DNA from 3 places in the Viridibacillus sp. d25.2 genome. Region 1 is predicted to be linked to each of the others. Evidence: a T-box and tRNA genes for the amino acid it is inferred to sense, from the RefSeq annotation. Region 1 holds a T-box; the other regions hold tRNA genes.

Region 1 (6,602 bases):
TGTTCAATGAGCTGTTCTACAAATGTCTCCACAAATTCTTTTGCTTCTAAAATATTATTAAAACTATTTAACTGTTTTATTGCTTTTTCCAACTGTTGTTTCTTTTTCTTTCGTTCTGTACTGATTAAACTGACCTTTTTTAAAATTCTAGCGAGATGGCTACTCGCAATATTGTTCAATTGCTGATTTATTTTTTCATATTCGTTGAAAAGCTGAGTTTCCAATTCAAGAATTTTGTTGTATTGTTGATCAATTGTCTTATGTAATGCCTGAAGTGGTTGAGTCAACTTACTCGATTGTTCACTTTGTTGCTCACTATTAAACTTTGTTTTCAACCCACGTTTACTCGTTATATGTCGCTGATGATTAGCGCTATGGTTAAACTCCTTCTTGTACCTTTGAAGCATTGTACGATATTCTCTAACAGCCTTTAGATAGTCGTTTGCATACTCGACAAAGACCATAACATCGAAAGTTTTAAAATGCTGATTGTTAGAAATCACTTGTAATAACTGATAAAGCGTTTGCACGTCTTTAAAGACAAGACTAGCTTGACGATACTCTCTTTCATACGTATTCAACTTTTGATATTCATCTTTTTCTCGAGCAGATTCCGTTTGTTTTCCTAATTGGTACTCTTCTAATAGGTTATAAGCAGATAGATAGGGTTCTCTTTGCGGAATTAACTCGACTTCTGTTTTGAACCTCTTTAGCCATTTTATAAAACGATCCATTATTAAATAAACATGGTCTGATTGGCTAGCATGTGATTTCTCGATTTCTTGTAATAGAATTTCGAACTGACTTTGTTGCCATTTCTCTTCATCGACCGAAACTGCCTCTTCAGCATTCTTCACAGAGATTCCTATCATCTTACGGAAATATTGTGACAACATTTCACTTTGTTCCGCAGTAAATTGATCGTACGCCGATTCATGAATATCAATTGCATTAATGATGGCAAGGGGTTTGTTTTTTCGCTCTTGTAATTTTCCAAGTAGTTTTAACTCGCTTTGTGTAGGCTTAGTATCACAGTGGAATATCCAATACAAATCATCCGCACGGTTTAAGATGGACTCTTTAACATATGCTGATTCCTCGTTATTAGGCTCTAGAGGTATTGTATCAATTAAGGTAACCTTTTTTAATAAATCGTTATTCACATAAACCTCTATATAATCTAGATTTTCACGTAGGATTTCCGCACTAAACGTATCAGATGTCGTAAATAGCTCCACTTTATCAAGGTCAAAACTAGCAATTTGACCATCAAGAAAATAAGCCTTAACTTCTTCTAATTGACCGTATCGAATCATTGTGTTGACAGCTGTAGCCCTTGCCATTTTCGACGGTAATACGGTTCTTTTAAGAAGTGCATTTACTAGACTTGTTTTGCCTGATCCAGTCATTCCTATAAGTAAAATAATTGTTTGATTTTGAGCATCTTCTATAATTCGCTCAAGCACTTTATTGGTTCCTTTAACATATGTATTCGTAGAAAGAATCCTATTCAAACTTTTTAGCTTAGCTATGAATTGTTGCAAAAACTCATTAGGTTCATTTTTGTTCCAACGAATAAGCGGTGATCCTTCTAGATGATGTATATTTTTTAGGTCCTTTTCCACATTAACCAAACCCCATTTCTAATAGTACTAATTATACAGCAAAATTATATCGTTATAATTAAAGAAAACAAAATCAATAAAAAATAGGGCAAAACATCGTCCACACACCGCTAAACCCAAGACTATTGAACAGAGAACCGAAGCATTTTATAGTATATTCATGACCTAAATATTAATTTTTAACTATTTTTATCAAAAATATCATATTATTCATTTACTCTATATAGAAAATGAATGATTATAGGTACTAATAACCATAATCATTCATTTCCACTCAAGATGATGTTGAGAGAATATCTAATTTCCTTTGTAATTCAGAATAAAATCCTTGTTGCTCTATGAATTCTTTATCGATTGCCACGCTCTATTATTTCTCCGTCTTTAATAACAAGTATTTTATCGGCATTTTCGATCGTTTTTAAACGGTGTGCTATAACAAAACTCGTCCGACCAATCATTAAATGTTTTAGCCTTTCTGAATTTGCACGTCAGTTTGTTTATTTCAATTGTCTCCTCTACTTTTGCTTGAAACGAAATAACTTTGTCCATTTGACATATACTTGCTTTTCCATTAATAGTGCTTTATAATTCTTTTCAACATATAGAAATACGCGTTGATGAGGAAAAGTAGAGTAAATTAAGTTGCCTAGAGAACTTCTGTCGGTGGGAATGAAGTGAACTTAACTATTCGAAAATGACCTCTGAGCTTCGTACCGAACGATTTATTTAGTAGGCTACGACGAGAAAGGCACTCGTTATAACAGCAGCTGTATCCCTTAAATGGTGTACTGATGAAGGCAAATAGTGTGAGCTATTTGCAAATGAAGGTGGTAACACGAGTATATATCCTCGTCCTGATCAATTAATTTGATTGGGGCGAGTTTTTTTATTTTAGGAGGGAAATTAAATGAGCATTGTTATTGGAGGAGCTTGGCCTTATGCTAATGGATCATTGCATTTAGGGCATATTGCTGCATTATTACCAGGAGATATTTTGGCTAGATATTATCGATTAAAGAAAGAAAAAGTCCTTTATGTATCTGGTAGCGATTGTAATGGGACACCTATTTCTATCCGAGCAAATCAAGAAGGTGTTACCGTAAAAGAAATTGCAAATCGATATCACGAAGAATTTACTACTTGTTTTAATAAACTCGGTTTCACTTACGATTTATATACGCGTACGGATGCTGAACATCATCATCAAACCGTTAAGAGTATCTTCCTGGACCTACTAGATTCCGACTTTTTGTATAAAAAGACAATTGAACAAACGTACTGTGAACATGATCAGCAATTTCTTCCGGACCGTTTTGTAGAAGGAATCTGTCCAGTTTGCGGTAGTAAGGCTCGCGGTGATCAATGTGATCATTGCTCAACTATATTAGATCCACTTGATTTAATCGATAGAAGATGTAAAATATGCGGAAATCAACCCATCGTAAAAGAAACTGAACATTTTTACTTTGCATTTAGCAAGTTGCAAAACGCTTTAGAACACTATGTTCAAAATGCAAAGGAACAAAAAGCATGGCGCCAAAATGCAATCGACTTATCTGAACGATACTTATCTGAGGGCGTACCCGATAGAGCCGTTACAAGAGATTTACCTAATGGAATCGATGTACCAATAGACGGGTTTGACGGCAAGAAAATATATGTATGGATTGAGGCAGTGTCGGGATATTATACAGCCAGTTTAGAATGGGCAAAACAACATCAGGAAAACGTTCAAAATTTCTGGAATAGTGACACCATCTCTTATTACGTTCACGGCAAAGATAATATTCCCTTTCACACAATTATTTGGCCTGGTATTTTGATAGGGCTTAATAGCCCAGCCCTCCCTACTCATATCGTGTCAAATGAATACTTAACACTTGAGAAACGAAAACTCTCTACAAGTCTAAACTGGGCAGTATGGATACCTTATATTATTGAAAAATATGATGCAGATACAATTCGTTATTTCTTGACAATTAATGCACCTGAAAACCGTGATACAGACTTTTCTTGGCGTGAATTTATTTATAGCCATAATAGCGAACTTTTAGGGGCGTATGGAAATTTTGTGAACAGAACATTAAAATTTATCGAAAAATCATTCGATAAACAAATTCCAAAAGGCATTCTTAATGATTCCATCAAACTTCACACGCAAAAGCTCTATAATGTGGTAGGTATTGCGATTGAACAAGGTCATTTTAAAGCACCTCTGGAAGACATCTTTTCTTACATCCGCTCGGCTAACAAATATTTTGATGAGCAGCAACCATGGTTACAGGTAAAGGATGATGACATCGGTTGTGCAAATACGCTTGCAACATGTGTCTATATCATTGCGAATTTATCGCAATTACTAGAACCATTCATACCATTTTCAACAAAGAAGATTCACAACATGCTTGGAATTACAGAAATCTCATGGCATGAAATAGTTGAATTGCCAACATCCGTTCAATCTGTAGAACCGTTATTTGAGCGATTGGACATTGCGCTAATCGATGAAGAATATCAACATCTTCTAAGCCAAAGCAACGCAGATAGATAAACGAAAAAGCTTTCGATAAATGGCTAATCCATTCGTTGAAAGCTTTTTACACTAAAAATAATTAAGATTCTTCTTTTTGTACCTTACCATACTTGCCACCACCACCAACTTCTATTAATAACTCCCCTTTACGGGACTGATCGATATAACGAACTAATTTATCGGGCACGACTGCTTTTAGTTCTTTGTAGCTAGCTTTATGCAGTATGTTCATTTCTGTCCCAACAGCAAGAAGCAATCGTTCTAGCGATTTCGGTCCGAGCCCTGGTATAAAATCTAGTGGAACTTGATGAATATATGGAGGCCTTTGTCGTACACTCTCCTCGCTCTCAGATAGTTCTTTAATTCTCGTGGCAACACCTTTAATAATATTATGTTTGTGACATAATGGGCATTCAGCTAAGCCCTCATCTACTTTTGCAGCACATCCAGCACAAACCGTTTGATAGTATTTACCAAGTAATGGATTTAAGCCGTAATTAGCGACGATAGCACGTCCATCTTTTTCTTGAAGCGCTTTTTGTAATTCAGCAAAACTTGCATGATCAAGTCTTACCTTTTGATATTCCCTTGCAATTTTACCTACTGAATGGGCATCTGAATTCGTTAAGAAGGTATATTGTTCTAACTCTTTAATGCCTCTTACCATATACGTATCGGAGCTTAAACCAAGCTCAATACCGTCGATTATCGCTGGATCAAACACCTCACTTAAACTAGACAAAACACCTTTACCATATAAGCTTTTAAAAGGGGTAAAAACATGTGCAGGAATAAATAAACCTCCAAGTGAACGCACTTTCTTTTGGAGTGTAATACCATCGCAGTAAATACGTTGAGAGCTTAAATTGATATTCTTCACATAGCCACTCATCCACATTGAAAAAGTTTTCATAATTTCAATAGTAGGAAAATAAGCAAGAACATGAATTGGTCCATGACAATTCTCGTCGTAAATTTCAATTTCAGAACCAAGTATCAAAGTAGATTGCCCGAACTGTAACCCTCCATCAACAAGTTCCACCATCTCGCCATTTTGTATCATCTCTTCAATTTCTTCGATAACCTCAGGTGAATGGCAATCTATAATACCTACTAGGTCAATGCCTTTCCGATCACTCGCTGCTTCTAAAATGCGTCTTAAAGTTAATCTCTTACTACCTGTAATTTTAACCGGCCTACCACTTTTGGTACGACCAATATGAATATGTAAATCTGCGTAAATTTCCTTCACTTTTTTCAACACCTTCATAATTATTTTTTTCAATTTGAAGTTGAAATAGTTCGATTGCAGAAGTTAAAAGAATGAATATATAAGATGTTTCACTATATCACTCTAATCTTATGTTTCACTTTTCTTCAAAGTATTATACCTAAACGTGTTGAAGCAATTATTAATGCTCTAAGCCTCGCAATATCAGTTTATGAGCTATCTAGTAAATGCACCATTGTTCGCCACACTATGGAAAATAAAAAAGACAATAAAAAACCGACTCTCAAAAGAGAGTCGGTTTTTCGACAGCTAGTTCAAATTAAGCTTTTTGAACGTTAGCAGCTTGAGCGCCACGAGCGCCTTGCTCAACGTCGAAAGTAACTTTTTGACCTTCGTCTAAAGATTTGAATCCTTCACTTTGGATTGCTGAGAAGTGTACGAATACGTCATCTCCGTTTTCGCGTTCGATAAATCCAAAACCTTTTTCTGCGTTAAACCATTTTACTGTACCTTGTTCCATTATTGTTGCCTCCTAGTGTGATATCCACACATTGTATTACTATCCTTGTCCAAAGTGATGGTCCAGACGACAAGTCAAACTTATACTGCCCTTTGCACCGAACAAAAATAACTAACTTCATAATACCATGCACTTACGAGATATGCAAGTGTTATGAAGAATAAAAAATAAAAGAACTGATTTCCACATTACATTTTTTCTCTCAAACAGCTCACAAACCTTGTCAAATAGGGTTTTTCATTCACATTCAATCTTTAAAATTATTTTGAAAATAATTAAAAAAATACCTTTATTATAAATTATTTACTATTGGTTATTATTTTATTTGATTAAATTGATGATCTTGCCCTTCTATTTAATGACGCCTAATTTGGAAACTTCTTCGAATTTATTTGGATCATCTTAAGTTCTTTCAATTTTAGTATGTCCATTTTTTATTTATTCAACCTCTTTTAGCGTTTTTTGTTGAACTTGTAGATTTTCACGCTCTATTTGCAATCTCTCATTTGAATGTTAATGGAGGCACTACTAACTGAAAGGACACCGATAATTTTCAATCGATGTGGATTAAACAAATATTCCAGAATAAACCTTTCTTTAGAAATAGAACCTCAAAAAGGTTTTATTTCACCCTTTTCGAGGTTCTATTATTAAAATTTACGCTTTGCTTCTATTAATCGTTGAAATTCACTT
Region 2 (6,602 bases), 980 kb from region 1:
ATCTAAACGATTTGTTTTAATTAATCTAATAATTTTTTGATATGATACACTATATAGATTTGCTATATCTTGATATATCATTTTATTTTTAGATAGTCAAAGTTCTAACAAAACTATTCACCTCAACAATTGTCTTTTGCAAAATAAAAGTACATATTGGCTATGGCAAACTGAAAATTGTGATGTGATTTATTCAGAACATTTTACAGGTACAATTAAAAGAACATACGGAATTTCAAAAGGTATTTGGAGTGGTTAAACACGGGGATACATTTCAAGAAGGTAAAGCAATATAATGATATAATGAGATTATTTTAATAAGGGCTTTGAGGAGTTTGAAACGATGAAACGATTTCTAAATATAAAATTCAATTTAAGAATGAAAATGATTCTGCTTATTAGCTTATTGATTATTAGTATTTGGATAATCTTCTCAGTATTCCTAGAGCGTTTTATATCGGATATGGCGGAGGATCAAATCGGCAAAAGAGCATTGAGTCTTGCCCATAGTGTAGCAAATATACCAGAAATTAAGGAAGCATTTGCATTGGAGGATCCTTCTTCAGTAATCCAGGGCATCGTTCAACCGATTCAGCAGGAGTCAGGCGCAGAATTTATTGTTGTTGGAAATAAGGAAGGAATAAGATACTCTCATACCAATCCAGACTGAACTGTCAACACTAAACTAGACAACTATTATAAGGTCTGTTGTTTAAATTCAACGGGCGTTTTATAGTCCAAAGTTTGATGAATTCGAATATTGTTAAACCAATTCACATAGTCTCGAAGTTCAAGTTCAAGTTGTTCAAGAGAAGTAAAAGAGCGTTGGTAAATAAATTCCGTTTTGAAGCTCCTAAATGTTCTTTCAGCCACGGCATTGTCATAAGGACATCCTTTTGTACTTAACGAACGTGTCATTCCAAAAGCTTCAACAGCTTCTGAAATCAGGTGATTATCAAATTCTTTCCCACGATCACTATGAAACATTTGTACATTTGTTAAGTTTCCTTTAATCCGACTTAAAGCTTGGTAAACAAGAACGGCGTTCTTATGTGAACCAGCACTATATCCGACCAGTTCACGATTAAATAAGTCGACAAATAGACAGACGTAGTGCCATTTATTAAGAACACGAACGTACGTTAAATCACTAACTAGGACGGCAAGTTCTTGTTCTTGCTGAAATTCACGGGCAAGCACATTTCCAATAGGTGCTTCATTACATGTTTCCTTATAAGGTTTAAATTGCGCTACTGTATAGTTTGAGGTAAGACCTAGTTGCTTCATGATACGACCAATCCGACGTCGAGAAACGATTTTCTCTTGCTTCTCAAGTTCCTTCTTAATTTTACGTGTACCGTAATTACTACGGCTTGCTTTGAAGATAGTCAAAATACACTCCGTTAACTCGATTTCATCGGCTGCTTTTTGTTCATCTTCACGTAAACTTGCGTAGTAATAATATGTACTACGTGGAATTTCAAGGACGTCGCACATTGCTGATACCGAATATTTGTGAGTGTTGTTTCGAATCACATCTATTTTCGTCCCATGATCAGCGCGGCTTGCTTTAAAATATCATTCTCCATCCGTAAACGTTGAAGTTCTTTACGCATTTCTATCAGTTCGTTTTCTTCAGGCGAACGATTATCTTTTGCTTTAAAGGAACCGGTATTTTGATGCTTTTTAATCCAACTATCTAGAGCCGAAGGCGTTAAGTCGTATTCACGTACAATATCTGCACGTGATTTTCCGTTCTCATAAAGCTGCACCATTTGTAATTTAAATTCAGCAGTAAACGTTCGGCGTTTTTGTCTCATCGGATAGCACGCTCCTTTTTGATTGTTAGAGTAAGTGTACTAGCCCTTATTTTATTTGTCTAACTTAGAGTAACCTGTCCACTCCACTTGTATACTCTGCATTGGGACTAATCATAATCCAAGTACATGTTGCTCTCTGCTAATTCTTGCTGACCATTTATTAATAGAACGCAAACCATCATAAGTGCTAATCAAGTGATGCCATACTCTTTCAATCTCTTTATCAGTTATATCTCCTTTAATTTTTAGGACAACCTGTTCCATGTATTCGCTCGATTTAGGATCCATCTGATATTTAAAGTGTAGTCCTTGCTGTGTAGGTGACAACGATAATATTTCCTGAATATTTTCTTTTCTTAATATTTTATTATTTATCAAGTAAACAATCCTTTTATTTTGTAGTGAATTTCAGTTAGATCGACTGTAATTATTGCTTCAGTAGATGTTCTTCACGCCCAAAATTTAAATTCCATAGTTATTGCGCTTTGGATTAATTTGATTTAATATACAAATTATGACTATCTAACTATTAACTTACAAGGAAAATCATGAAAATTATTATGCTATTGCGGATTGTCTCTGATCCTATCTGTACCTTATAGTAAGGGAAGAAGGGTACGGGAAGAAGCCGTATAGTCAGTAGAAACCCTTGAAAAAGTTAGTTCAGAAAATTTCTAGTAGGAGCGTGTAAAATGAATTTAAAAGAAAAGTTGATATTAATAAAAGAAAATGGGTACCAAGCACCCCCCGATACATTCCAGTTGATACTAGAAATGATAAATAACATCGGTTCTTTGGATGCCCAACTACGTGATGAGCTAATTTATACAACCTTATCACATTGGATTCCTGATAATTCTCTAACAGCAAACGAACTAGAACAACTTCTACCGGTTGTTTTGGATAAAAACCATTTGCTTTTTAAGCTTGGTGAAACAAATACAGACTCTGTCTTCACTCGATCTTTCTCCATGCTAGTCATACCGCTCTTCTTCATAAGGCATAGAGAATCACCATTTCTCTCAAGAGAGCAAATTCATCAGATAAAAGAGAAAGTATTTTACAATGTACAAGAAGAACGAGATTACCGTGGGTATGACGAAGAAAAAGGCTGGGCTCATGCTATAGCCCATGCAGCAGATGCTTTAGAAGATTTGGCTCAATGTTCCGAACTGGATAAAAATGACCTCTTAACTATCCTCGATTTGGTTTACGAAAAGATGACCATAACAGATCGAATTTACTCCGATGGGGAAGATGAGAGAATGGTAAAATCCATAATTAGTGTTTTAAATAGAAAAATACTTAGTCAGACTTATGTAGAGCAATGGATTCAAAGTTTTGGTGATGTGGAGAAAAATTCAGAATTTCTCCCTGCCTTTAAGCAAAAAAATAATATAAAGAACTTTTTGAAAAGTTTATACTTTCGAGTTAAATTTTACAAAGTGGATGCCGTTCTCTGCTCGACTATCGAGCAGACATTATATAAAGTAGAAAAAGTATACTATTCCTAATTAAAAAAATTGAGGGGAAAGCACCCGCACTTGTCCGTCTCCACTTCAAATGTGGTAACAGGCAAATAATAGCCCTCAGGGGACATTTTCACTTCACACTTTTCAGAGAAAATTTGATTTGCGGGGATTCAGATGGATCTCCGTTCTACATGGCAAAACAGACTATTCAACTAATTGTTTTACCATATTTTAGTATTAATTCACCTATTACTTTGAAGTTTCTTATTGAACTAACCTGCCTCGTTAGCTTAAGTACACTGTTTCACAAACTCACATCAAGACTAACATAAAATCCTATTTTTAATTTAGAAGTGTTATTCAATTAAATGGCCCGATTGTTGAACAAAGCGTTAGTGAAGTGTACTAAACATTGAACTTCTTGATTTTCAACAGCTTCTTTCATATTTACCATGATACTACCATCTCCCTTTAAATAGAAACGATAACAGTTTAAAAATATTTTATATCAACTATAATGTTCTTTCTACAAATTTTCTACAAAAAAAAGAAACCCCTGATATATCAAGGGTTTCAAGTTACTTTAGATACCGGTGGTCGGGGTCGAACCGACACTCTCGAAAGAACACGATTTTGAGTCGTGCGCGTCTGCCAATTCCGCCACACCGGCATAATATTATTATATGCAATATGTAGATATTTTAAAAATAATTGGAGGCGGCAACCGGATTTGAACCGGTGGTAGAGGTGTTGCAGACCTGTGCCTTACCACTTGGCTATGCCGCCGTAAATAAAAAATGGAGCGGAAGACGAGGTTCGAACTCGCGACCCCCACCTTGGCAAGGTGGTGTTCTACCACTGAACTACTTCCGCAAATTTAACTGGGGTACCTGGATTCGAACCAGGGCATGACGGAATCAAAATCCGTTGCCTTACCGCTTGGCTATACCCCAATAATATGGGGCGACTGATGGGAATCGAACCCACGAATGCCTGAACCACAATCAGGTGCGTTAACCACTTCGCCACAACCGCCATAATATTATTATTATATTTCAATCATTTTATTGTCAAAAATTAAATGGGGCGACTGATGGGAATCGAACCCACGAATGCCTGAACCACAATCAGGTGCGTTAACCACTTCGCCACAACCGCCATTATAAAATTAAATTGGCAGGGGCAGTAGGAATCGAACCCACATCAAAGGTTTTGGAGACCTCTATTCTACCGTTAAACTATGCCCCTAAAATAAAAAAATGGTGGAGGGGGACGGATTCGAACCGCCGAACCCGAAGGAGCGGATTTACAGTCCGCCGCGTTTAGCCTCTTCGCTACCCCTCCAGAAAAACATGGTGCCGGCGAAAGGAGTCGAACCCTCGACCTACTGATTACAAGTCAGTTGCTCTACCAACTGAGCTACACCGGCATTATTATGGTGGGTCAGGACGGAATCGAACCGCCGACACTTAGAGCTTCAATCTAATGCTCTACCAACTGAGCTACTGACCCATAATAATTTAATATTCTTTTTTAAAAAATGGCGGTCCGGACGGGACTCGAACCCGCGACCTCCTGCGTGACAGGCAGGCATTCTAACCAACTGAACTACCGGACCATTTGGTTGCGGGGACAGGATTTGAACCTGTGACCTTCGGGTTATGAGCCCGACGAGCTACCGAACTGCTCCACCCCGCGATAATGGTATTATTAATTTAAATGGTGGAGGATGACGGGATCGAACCGCCGACCCCCTGCTTGTAAGGCAGGTGCTCTCCCAGCTGAGCTAATCCTCCGTATAATGTTATAAATGGTGACCCCTACGGGATTCGAACCCGTGTTACCGCCGTGAAAGGGCGGTGTCTTAACCGCTTGACCAAGGGGCCATTTAATAAATGAGAATGTGTATGGCGGAGAGCAAGGGATTTGAACCCTTGAGACAAGGTTACTCGCCTACACGGTTTCCAACCGTGCTCCTTCGGCCACTCGGACAGCTCTCCAAAAATGGCTCCGAAGGTAGGACTCGAACCTACGACCGTCCGGTTAACAGCCGGATGCTCTACCACTGAGCTACTTCGGAATAATATGATCGCCTAGCAACGTCCTACTCTCACAGGGGGAGACCCCCAACTACCATCGGCGCTAAAGAGCTTAACTTCTGTGTTCGACATGGGAACAGGTGTGACCTCTTTGCCATCGCCACTAGACTATTGTATTACCTAAGGACAAGAATAATTATATCATCTTTTTTAAATTTTAGCAAGTGTTTTTTGCTATTTTAGAAAAGTTTTTTATTATTCTCTCAAAACTGGATAAATTACATTGAAGTTTGTTAAGTAAAATTTGGTTAAGTCCTCGATCTATTAGTATTCGTCAGCTCCGTATGTCGCCACACTTCCACCTCGAACCTATCTACCTCATCGTCTTTGAGGGATCTTACTTACTTGCGTAATGGGAAATCTCATCTTGAGGGGGGCTTCATGCTTAGATGCTTTCAGCACTTATCCCGTCCACACATAGCTACCCAGCGATGCCCTTGGCAGAACAACTGGTACACCAGCGGTGTGTCCATCCCGGTCCTCTCGTACTAAGGACAGCTCCTCTCAAATTTCCTACGCCCACGACGGATAGGGACCGAACTGTCTCACGACGTTCTGAACCCAGCTCGCGTACCGCTTTAATGGGCGAACAGCCCAACCCTTGGGACCGACTACAGCCCCAGGATGCGATGAGCCGACATCGAGGTGCCAAACCTCCCCGTCGATGTGGACTCTTGGGGGAGATAAGCCTGTTATCCCCGGGGTAGCTTTTATCCGTTGAGCGATGGCCCTTCCATGCGGAACCACCGGATCACTAAGCCCGTCTTTCGACCCTGCTCGACTTGTAGGTCTCGCAGTCAAGCTCCCTTATGCCTTTACACTCTACGAATGATTTCCAACCATTCTGAGGGAACCTTTGGGCGCCTCCGTTACTCTTTAGGAGGCGACCGCCCCAGTCAAACTGCCCGCCTGACACTGTCTCCTACCCCGCTAAGGGGCATGGGTTAGAAGTTCAATACAGCTAGGGTAGTATCCCACCAACGCCTCCTCCGAAGCTGGCGCTCCGGAATCTCTGGCTCCTACCTATCCTGTACAAGCTGTATCAAAATTCAATATCAGGCTACAGTAAAGCTCCACGGGGTCTTTCCGTCCTGTCGCGGGTAACCTGCATCTTCACAGGTACTATAATTTCACCGAGTCTCTCGTTGAGACAGTGCCCAGATCGTTACGCCTTTCGTGCGGGTCGGAACTTACCCGACAAGGAATTTCGC
Region 3 (6,602 bases), 680 kb from region 1:
TGTATACTTTTTACGTAAGATAAAAAGTTCTTACTCGCTATACCTTTCACTTCATCTTCAGTAAAATGTTCTTGCAACTTCTTTATTAAATTTTGAGTCTGTGAAGCATTGCTTAAATTCTCTACAGAATAGTAAATACCATCAAAATCAGAGCCCAGCCCTAAATTCTCTACACCTACAACATTTGCTAAATGAACGAAATGTTGAACAAATGCATCCATTGCTACTGATTTATCATGATTTTCAATAAATCCAGGATAATAAACTAAATGGATATGACCACCATGTTCTATAAGAGCCTTAGCTTGCTCATCTGTTAAATTTCGGGGATGATCACATAATGCACGTGCATTCGAATGACTAGCGATAATATGCTTAGCTATCGGTAGCAAATCCCAAAATCCTTGCATATTTAAATGTGAAACATCTATAAGAATATCACGCTCATTTAATAATGCAACTACCTCTTTTGCAAAATTTTTCAAACCTAAATTAGGGTCATTTTGTGCACCATAAGCAACTGCATTCTCATTATTCCAAGTGAGTCCAACTAGTTTCACGCCAGCGTCCAATATCGCTTGTAATTTGAACAGATCCGCTCCGATGGTATCACAACCTTCTAAAGTTAAAACCGCTCCAATTTCACCTTCTCGAAGCGTCTCTATTTGACGCCAATCTGTAATATGTACCATCTCAGGATTAGGTGCAAGAACTTGCGTTTGAAATAATTCTATTTGGCGGAGTGCCTCTAAATACTTTCTACTTTGAGGTACATCCTCGTCAACGAAAATCGCAAAAAACTGTACTTTTACTTTTCCTTTTTTTAAGCGTTCTAAATTTGCTTGTAATTGTGGTGCATTGCTAAAATTAATTGGTTCTTCAGCAATAGATAATTTCCACAGCACATCACAATGTAAATCGATAATATTCATCTCTCGGTCCCCCATTAGCTTTCTTACTGCACATATTATACATGGTTACGATGTTTCAGCATAATATCTCTGATTAGGCTTTTGAAATACTTGAGTACACAATATTAACGACAATAGGACTGCAATTGCAGAAAATCCTATCGTCACTATTTGTAAAGAGAACCATTCAGCTAGAGCACCAATGATAAAAGTAAATGAAATTTGTAAAATACTTAAGAACATCGCCGTTACACTACCGAACCGCCCCATAATTTCTGTTGGCACATTTTTTTGATAGAACGTATCATACCCTGAGTTGGCGAATGACATAAAGAATCCTAAAAAGATAAACGCTGCAGTTGCAGACCAAAATCCTATAGAACTATAAAATAATAAATAACCAACTGTTGTCATTAACATTCCTATTGCAAAGTAGGTTTGTAATGATATTTTTTTCACTAGCATTGCTGATACAGATGCTCCAATAATTGAGCCTATTCCTGTAATACTGACAATCATTCCGTACATTTTATTAGATAATCCCAAGTTCTGTTTAATAAACGTTACCTCCTGTGAATCTAGAGAAAAAGCAATCATTAAGGCAACCTGAAATAATAAATATATTTTTATAAAATAATGATCTTGTTTTATATATAGCTTAACCACTTGCCAATCCGCCATTATCATTTTCAACGTAATTGGTTCTCGCTTTATTGTAGTTTCAATTTCGACATTTGGTAATAGATAAATACAAACCGCACACAAGAAGAATGTAATTGCATTAATCACAACACATATGGTCGTACCAACTGTTGCAATTAGTATTCCTGCAAGAGCTGGCCCTATTAAAAAAGAACCTGAATTCAACATACTCATGATTGAATTAAATCGTCGACGATCTTTTTCCTCTACAAATTTAGTAATATAAAAGGTCGAACTTGGCCCAAAAAACGAACTTGCCATATTCGCTATAAACAATATGGCATAGACAGTCCATATTGATCCCATAAAAGGAACAAGTAATACAAGTAAGCCACGTATCACATCTGAAAGTATCATTAATCTTCTCTTATTCTGCCTATCAATAATGGAGCCTGCAAAGAAATTAGTCAGTAATTTTGCAACAGGCCCCACAATATAAATACCTGCGACTGCTGCAGCTGAGTTCGTCATATCAAGCACTAATACATTCAAGGCGATTAAATAAATCCAATTACCGAAGAATGAAACGCCAATACCGCTAAGTAATAGAGAATATTTTTTCCACATCCCTATATCAACACCCCTTTGTTGTTAATCAAATGATGAAACTGCCTTCTTTCTGTATTTACTTTATTCACTATAAAAAACTATTTATTTCCATTTTACATTTTATATTACCAATTATGTATATATAATATTAATAAACTGCTCCGAAATTTTTCTGATATCCATATTTCTGTCAAATCCCTAAGTACAAAAAAAAGAACTGTATCACTACAGTTCCATCATAACTTTATTCAATTTGATCAGCTGGTGAATCTGAGGAACCATAAGACTCTACTTCTTGGAAGCTGTCTTCATAATCAACGATTGCTCTTGATTCATTAACAGGCTGTTCCGTAGAAGCGTTCAGTACCTCTTCTTCAACGGGTCTATCTTTCGGCACCTTATTTTCTGGTGCATGATCTACACATGTTAGAGCTGTAGGCATAACTTCTAATCGACCGTGTGGAATATTTTCTCCACATACAGTACATTTCCCATAAGAGCCATCTTCTATTGACTGTAACGCTGCTTGAAGCTTTTCAATTTGTTCATCGTTATGGTCTTCTATTGCCATTTCAGTTACTTGATCTGTTAATTCTGTTGCTTGGTCTGCAGGATGATTATCATAATTGGATAACTCCGTTGATTCTGGAAGCTCATGTGTATATTTTCTTCCCTGCAACACATATAATTCATCTACCATTTGATTTTTTAAACTTTCATATTTTGTGTTTGTCATTTAATTCCTCCATTGATATAACCTATTTATTATTATTTCCTATATTTTTTAAATCAAACATAAAAAAAGAGTGCTGCTTTTTGCAGCACCCTAATTATTCATTTTGAGTATATATTAATATAGCATCTCTTAAGAGTTGCGCTGTTCCTGTTTGCTCTTTGTCATAATAGCTCGTAAATCGTTCATCTGCTATATACATTTCTGCAAGTCCTGCATGTGCCTCTTTACTATACTTTGGCCAATAATACATTAACCATCGCTTATGTGTCTCGGCAGCACGCTGAGCTACATTACTATCAGGTCGACCAGTTTGCATTGCTTGTTTTAGTAAATTCATCACTTCTTGCTCTAATGCTTGCACTTCTTCATATTGCTGTTCCGTCATATGCTTCACTTTTTTATTTGAAGCATCAACTGTAGTATCTCCATAATTTCGCCGTATCTCTTGGCCATATTGTTTTTCATTATCTATAATCATCTTTTCCTTTAAACCTTCAAATTTTTCTTCATTTGACATTTGAATTCCTCCATTCATTGCACTGATCGTTTTAGTTACTGTTGTAATCATGACATCCAATTGTTGGCGCTTCTCCATTAATGCTTTGTAATGCTCCATTAAAGCGTTCTTATAGTCAAAGTCCTTGGCAGTTACCATCTCTTTTATTACTTCTAATTTAAAACCTAATTCACGATAAAATAAAATCTGCTGTAACAAATCAATCTCTTCTTGACCATATATACGATAGCCTGAAGAATTTATACGAGCAGGCTTTAACAATCCAATATCATCATAATAACGCAAAGTTCTAGTACTCACTCCAGAAAGCTGAGCAAGTTTTTGAATCGTCATTTCCATCTCAATTCCCCCCATATCTTTACTATATAGTTTGACGTAACGTTAAGGTCAACAGTTACTAAATAAAAAAATCTAAGTATCAGCAAACAGCGATTACTTAGATTTTCTCTTCATATATTTATGAAATTTTTCATTTTATCCAATTGTAAATTTACTGCTATTTTCTTTTTCGTAGTTTACAACAATTGCATTATTTCATTCTTAAATTGCTCAATCAATTATGCCTCGGCATAATTGCGTCCGGAATCGGCTGTGCTTGCACAAAGAACTCCTTTCCGATTCCATGACATCCGCCGGAGGCTTTAACTTCTTTCAGCGGGTGTTTGGACACCCGCTGAAAAGCAGCTTAAATCCGCATTCATCTCACCACCTATAGAGGTGGGAGACTTCTGCTGAAAGATGTTAAATAATATATAACTAACGCCTATTAATCTTACTTCTAAACACAAAAAAACCTTTAGAATCAAATATGATTCTAAAGGTTTTTCAAAGTATGACCCCTACGGGATTCGAACCCGTGTTACCGCCGTGAAAGGGCGGTGTCTTAACCGCTTGACCAAGGGGCCTATATGGCGGAGAAGGAGGGATTTGAACCCTCGCGCCGCTTACGCGACCTACACCCTTAGCAGGGGCGCCTCTTCAGCCACTTGAGTACTTCCCCATATATGGCTCCGAAGGTAGGACTCGAACCTACGACCGTCCGGTTAACAGCCGGATGCTCTACCACTGAGCTACTTCGGAATAATTTTAATGGTGGGCCTAAATGGACTCGAACCATCGACCTCACGCTTATCAGGCGTGCGCTCTAACCAGCTGAGCTATAGGCCCATAAAATTGGAGCGGGTGAAGAGAATCGAACTCTCGACAACAGCTTGGAAGGCTGTGGTTTTACCACTAAACTACACCCGCATCATGGTGGGTCAGGACGGAATCGAACCGCCGACACTTAGAGCTTCAATCTAATGCTCTACCAACTGAGCTACTGACCCATGATGATTAATGAAATATTTTTTTAAAAAATGGCGGTCCGGACGGGACTCGAACCCGCGACCTCCTGCGTGACAGGCAGGCATTCTAACCAACTGAACTACCGGACCATTTGGTTGCGGGGACAGGATTTGAACCTGTGACCTTCGGGTTATGAGCCCGACGAGCTACCGAACTGCTCCACCCCGCGATAATGATATTATGAAATTAATTTTTAAAAATGGAGGAGGAAGAGGGATTCGAACCCCCGCGCGGTATGACCCGCCTGTCGGTTTTCAAGACCGATCCCTTCAGCCAGACTTGGGTATTCCTCCAAAAAAATATGATGTTGTGTAGATGGTGGACCTTGCAGGACTCGAACCTGCGACCGGACGGTTATGAGCCGTCTGCTCTAACCAACTGAGCTAAAGGTCCTTTAGTTTGGTTAGTATGGCGGCAGAGGGGATCGAACCCCCGACCTCACGGGTATGAACCGTACGCTCTAGCCAGCTGAGCTACGCCGCCATGATGATATTTAATTTATTGATTGTAATAATAAATTGGTGGAGCCTAGCGGGATCGAACCGCTGACCTCCTGCGTGCAAGGCAGGCGCTCTCCCAGCTGAGCTAAGGCCCCATAGGGTTAAAGTATTAATGGTCGGGAAGACAGGATTCGAACCTGCGACCCCTTGGTCCCAAACCAAGTGCTCTACCAAGCTGAGCTACTTCCCGTTAATGGCGCGCCCGGCAGAAGTCGAATCCACAACCTTCTGATCCGTAGTCAGACGCTCTATCCAATTGAGCTACGGGCGCATTTATATCACGTGCATTATGTTAAAAGATGGTGCCGAGGACCGGAATCGAACCGGTACGGTAGTCACCTACCGCAGGATTTTAAGTCCTGTGCGTCTGCCAGTTCCGCCACCCCGGCATATTTTGGAGCGGAAGACGAGGTTCGAACTCGCGACCCCCACCTTGGCAAGGTGGTGTTCTACCACTGAACTACTTCCGCAATATGCTGATAAACTTAAATATTATGGTGCGGGTGAAGGGAGTCGAACCCCCACGCCTTGCGGCGCTAGATCCTAAGTCTAGTGCGTCTGCCAGTTCCGCCACACCCGCATATAATTTTCTTGAAAAATGGTGAGCCATGTAGGATTCGAACCTACGACCCTCTGATTAAAAGTCAGATGCTCTACCAACTGAGCTAATGGCTCATATGAAATGAATGGTGCCGGCGAAAGGAGTCGAACCCTCGACCTACTGATTACAAGTCAGTTGCTCTACCAACTGAGCTACACCGGCATGATTTATTAAAAATGGTGGAGGATGACGGGATCGAACCGCCGACCCCCTGCTTGTAAGGCAGGTGCTCTCCCAGCTGAGCTAATCCTCCATATTGTCCGCCTAGCAACGTCCTACTCTCACAGGGGGAAACCCCCAACTACCATCGGCGCTAAAGAGCTTAACTTCCGTGTTCGGCATGGGAACGGGTGTGACCTCTTTGCCATCGTCACTAGACTATTTTCTTAAGGACAAGAATTATTATATCATCTTTTTTAAAGATTAGCAAGTGTTTTTTTGCTATTTTAGAAAAGTTTTTTTCTTGTTCTCTCAAAACTGGATAAATTACATTGAAGTTTGTTAAGTAAATTTGGTTAAGTCCTCGATCTATTAGTATTCGTCAGCTCCGTATGTCGCCACACTTCCACCTCGAACCTATCTACCTCATCGTCTTTGAGGGATCTTACTTACTTGCGTAATGGGAAATCTCATCTTGAGGGGGGCTTCATGCTTAGATGCTTTCAGCACTTATCCCGTCCACACATAGCTACCCAGCGATGCCCTTGGCAGAACAACTGGTACACCAGCGGTGTGTCCA

What was found. The T-box of region 1 lies ahead of metG (methionine--tRNA ligase). A T-box ahead of a tRNA ligase gene usually reads a tRNA of that ligase, here a tRNA-Met.
Region 2: it encodes a tRNA-Met, which carries the amino acid that the T-box ahead of metG (methionine--tRNA ligase) is inferred to sense. The anticodon was not compared.
Region 3: it encodes a tRNA-Met, which carries the amino acid that the T-box ahead of metG (methionine--tRNA ligase) is inferred to sense. The anticodon was not compared.

Annotation. Positions count from the first base shown of each region.
Region 1 is NZ_CM196652.1:1,775,944-1,782,545, reverse strand. Features, by position in the region: gene ACZLO7_RS08985 (dynamin family protein) at 1-1,625, opposite strand, end outside; partial or broken gene ACZLO7_RS08980 (multidrug ABC transporter ATP-binding protein) at 1,900-2,121, opposite strand; T-box leader at 2,231-2,485, shown strand; gene metG (methionine--tRNA ligase) at 2,533-4,176, shown strand; gene ACZLO7_RS08970 (endonuclease Q family protein) at 4,238-5,410, opposite strand; gene cspC (cold shock protein CspC) at 5,709-5,909, opposite strand; gene ACZLO7_RS08960 (Vga family ABC-F type ribosomal protection protein) at 6,560-6,602, opposite strand, start outside.
Region 2 is NZ_CM196652.1:792,944-799,545, reverse strand. Features, by position in the region: gene ACZLO7_RS04010 (hypothetical protein) at 344-670, shown strand; one part of gene ACZLO7_RS04005 (IS3 family transposase) at 697-1,541, opposite strand; one part of gene ACZLO7_RS04005 (IS3 family transposase) at 1,541-1,820, opposite strand; gene ACZLO7_RS04000 (condensation domain-containing protein) at 1,932-2,198, opposite strand; gene ACZLO7_RS03995 (DUF2785 domain-containing protein) at 2,513-3,334, shown strand; tRNA gene ACZLO7_RS03990 (tRNA-Leu) at 3,881-3,962, opposite strand; tRNA gene ACZLO7_RS03985 (tRNA-Cys) at 4,005-4,078, opposite strand; tRNA gene ACZLO7_RS03980 (tRNA-Gly) at 4,091-4,165, opposite strand; tRNA gene ACZLO7_RS03975 (tRNA-Gln) at 4,174-4,245, opposite strand; tRNA gene ACZLO7_RS03970 (tRNA-His) at 4,252-4,327, opposite strand; tRNA gene ACZLO7_RS03965 (tRNA-His) at 4,375-4,450, opposite strand; tRNA gene ACZLO7_RS03960 (tRNA-Trp) at 4,467-4,540, opposite strand; tRNA gene ACZLO7_RS03955 (tRNA-Tyr) at 4,553-4,636, opposite strand; tRNA gene ACZLO7_RS03950 (tRNA-Thr) at 4,646-4,721, opposite strand; tRNA gene ACZLO7_RS03945 (tRNA-Phe) at 4,729-4,804, opposite strand; tRNA gene ACZLO7_RS03940 (tRNA-Asp) at 4,834-4,910, opposite strand; tRNA gene ACZLO7_RS03935 (tRNA-Met) at 4,914-4,990, opposite strand; tRNA gene ACZLO7_RS03930 (tRNA-Val) at 5,013-5,088, opposite strand; tRNA gene ACZLO7_RS03925 (tRNA-Glu) at 5,104-5,178, opposite strand; tRNA gene ACZLO7_RS03920 (tRNA-Ser) at 5,201-5,292, opposite strand; tRNA gene ACZLO7_RS03915 (tRNA-Asn) at 5,298-5,372, opposite strand; rRNA gene rrf (5S ribosomal RNA) at 5,384-5,499, opposite strand; rRNA gene ACZLO7_RS03905 (23S ribosomal RNA) at 5,636-6,602, opposite strand, start outside.
Region 3 is NZ_CM196652.1:1,091,143-1,097,744, reverse strand. Features, by position in the region: gene ACZLO7_RS05465 (dipeptidase) at 1-932, opposite strand, end outside; gene ACZLO7_RS05460 (MFS transporter) at 978-2,180, opposite strand; gene ACZLO7_RS05455 (TraR/DksA C4-type zinc finger protein) at 2,407-2,898, opposite strand; gene ACZLO7_RS05450 (MerR family transcriptional regulator) at 2,993-3,754, opposite strand; tRNA gene ACZLO7_RS05445 (tRNA-Glu) at 4,249-4,320, opposite strand; tRNA gene ACZLO7_RS05440 (tRNA-Ser) at 4,325-4,415, opposite strand; tRNA gene ACZLO7_RS05435 (tRNA-Asn) at 4,421-4,495, opposite strand; tRNA gene ACZLO7_RS05430 (tRNA-Ile) at 4,506-4,582, opposite strand; tRNA gene ACZLO7_RS05425 (tRNA-Gly) at 4,590-4,663, opposite strand; tRNA gene ACZLO7_RS05420 (tRNA-Phe) at 4,668-4,743, opposite strand; tRNA gene ACZLO7_RS05415 (tRNA-Asp) at 4,775-4,851, opposite strand; tRNA gene ACZLO7_RS05410 (tRNA-Met) at 4,855-4,931, opposite strand; tRNA gene ACZLO7_RS05405 (tRNA-Ser) at 4,963-5,055, opposite strand; tRNA gene ACZLO7_RS05400 (tRNA-Ile) at 5,079-5,155, opposite strand; tRNA gene ACZLO7_RS05395 (tRNA-Met) at 5,172-5,245, opposite strand; tRNA gene ACZLO7_RS05390 (tRNA-Ala) at 5,282-5,357, opposite strand; tRNA gene ACZLO7_RS05385 (tRNA-Pro) at 5,376-5,452, opposite strand; tRNA gene ACZLO7_RS05380 (tRNA-Arg) at 5,457-5,533, opposite strand; tRNA gene ACZLO7_RS05375 (tRNA-Leu) at 5,563-5,651, opposite strand; tRNA gene ACZLO7_RS05370 (tRNA-Gly) at 5,658-5,732, opposite strand; tRNA gene ACZLO7_RS05365 (tRNA-Leu) at 5,758-5,842, opposite strand; tRNA gene ACZLO7_RS05360 (tRNA-Lys) at 5,862-5,937, opposite strand; tRNA gene ACZLO7_RS05355 (tRNA-Thr) at 5,950-6,025, opposite strand; tRNA gene ACZLO7_RS05350 (tRNA-Val) at 6,041-6,116, opposite strand; rRNA gene rrf (5S ribosomal RNA) at 6,126-6,241, opposite strand; rRNA gene ACZLO7_RS05340 (23S ribosomal RNA) at 6,375-6,602, opposite strand, start outside.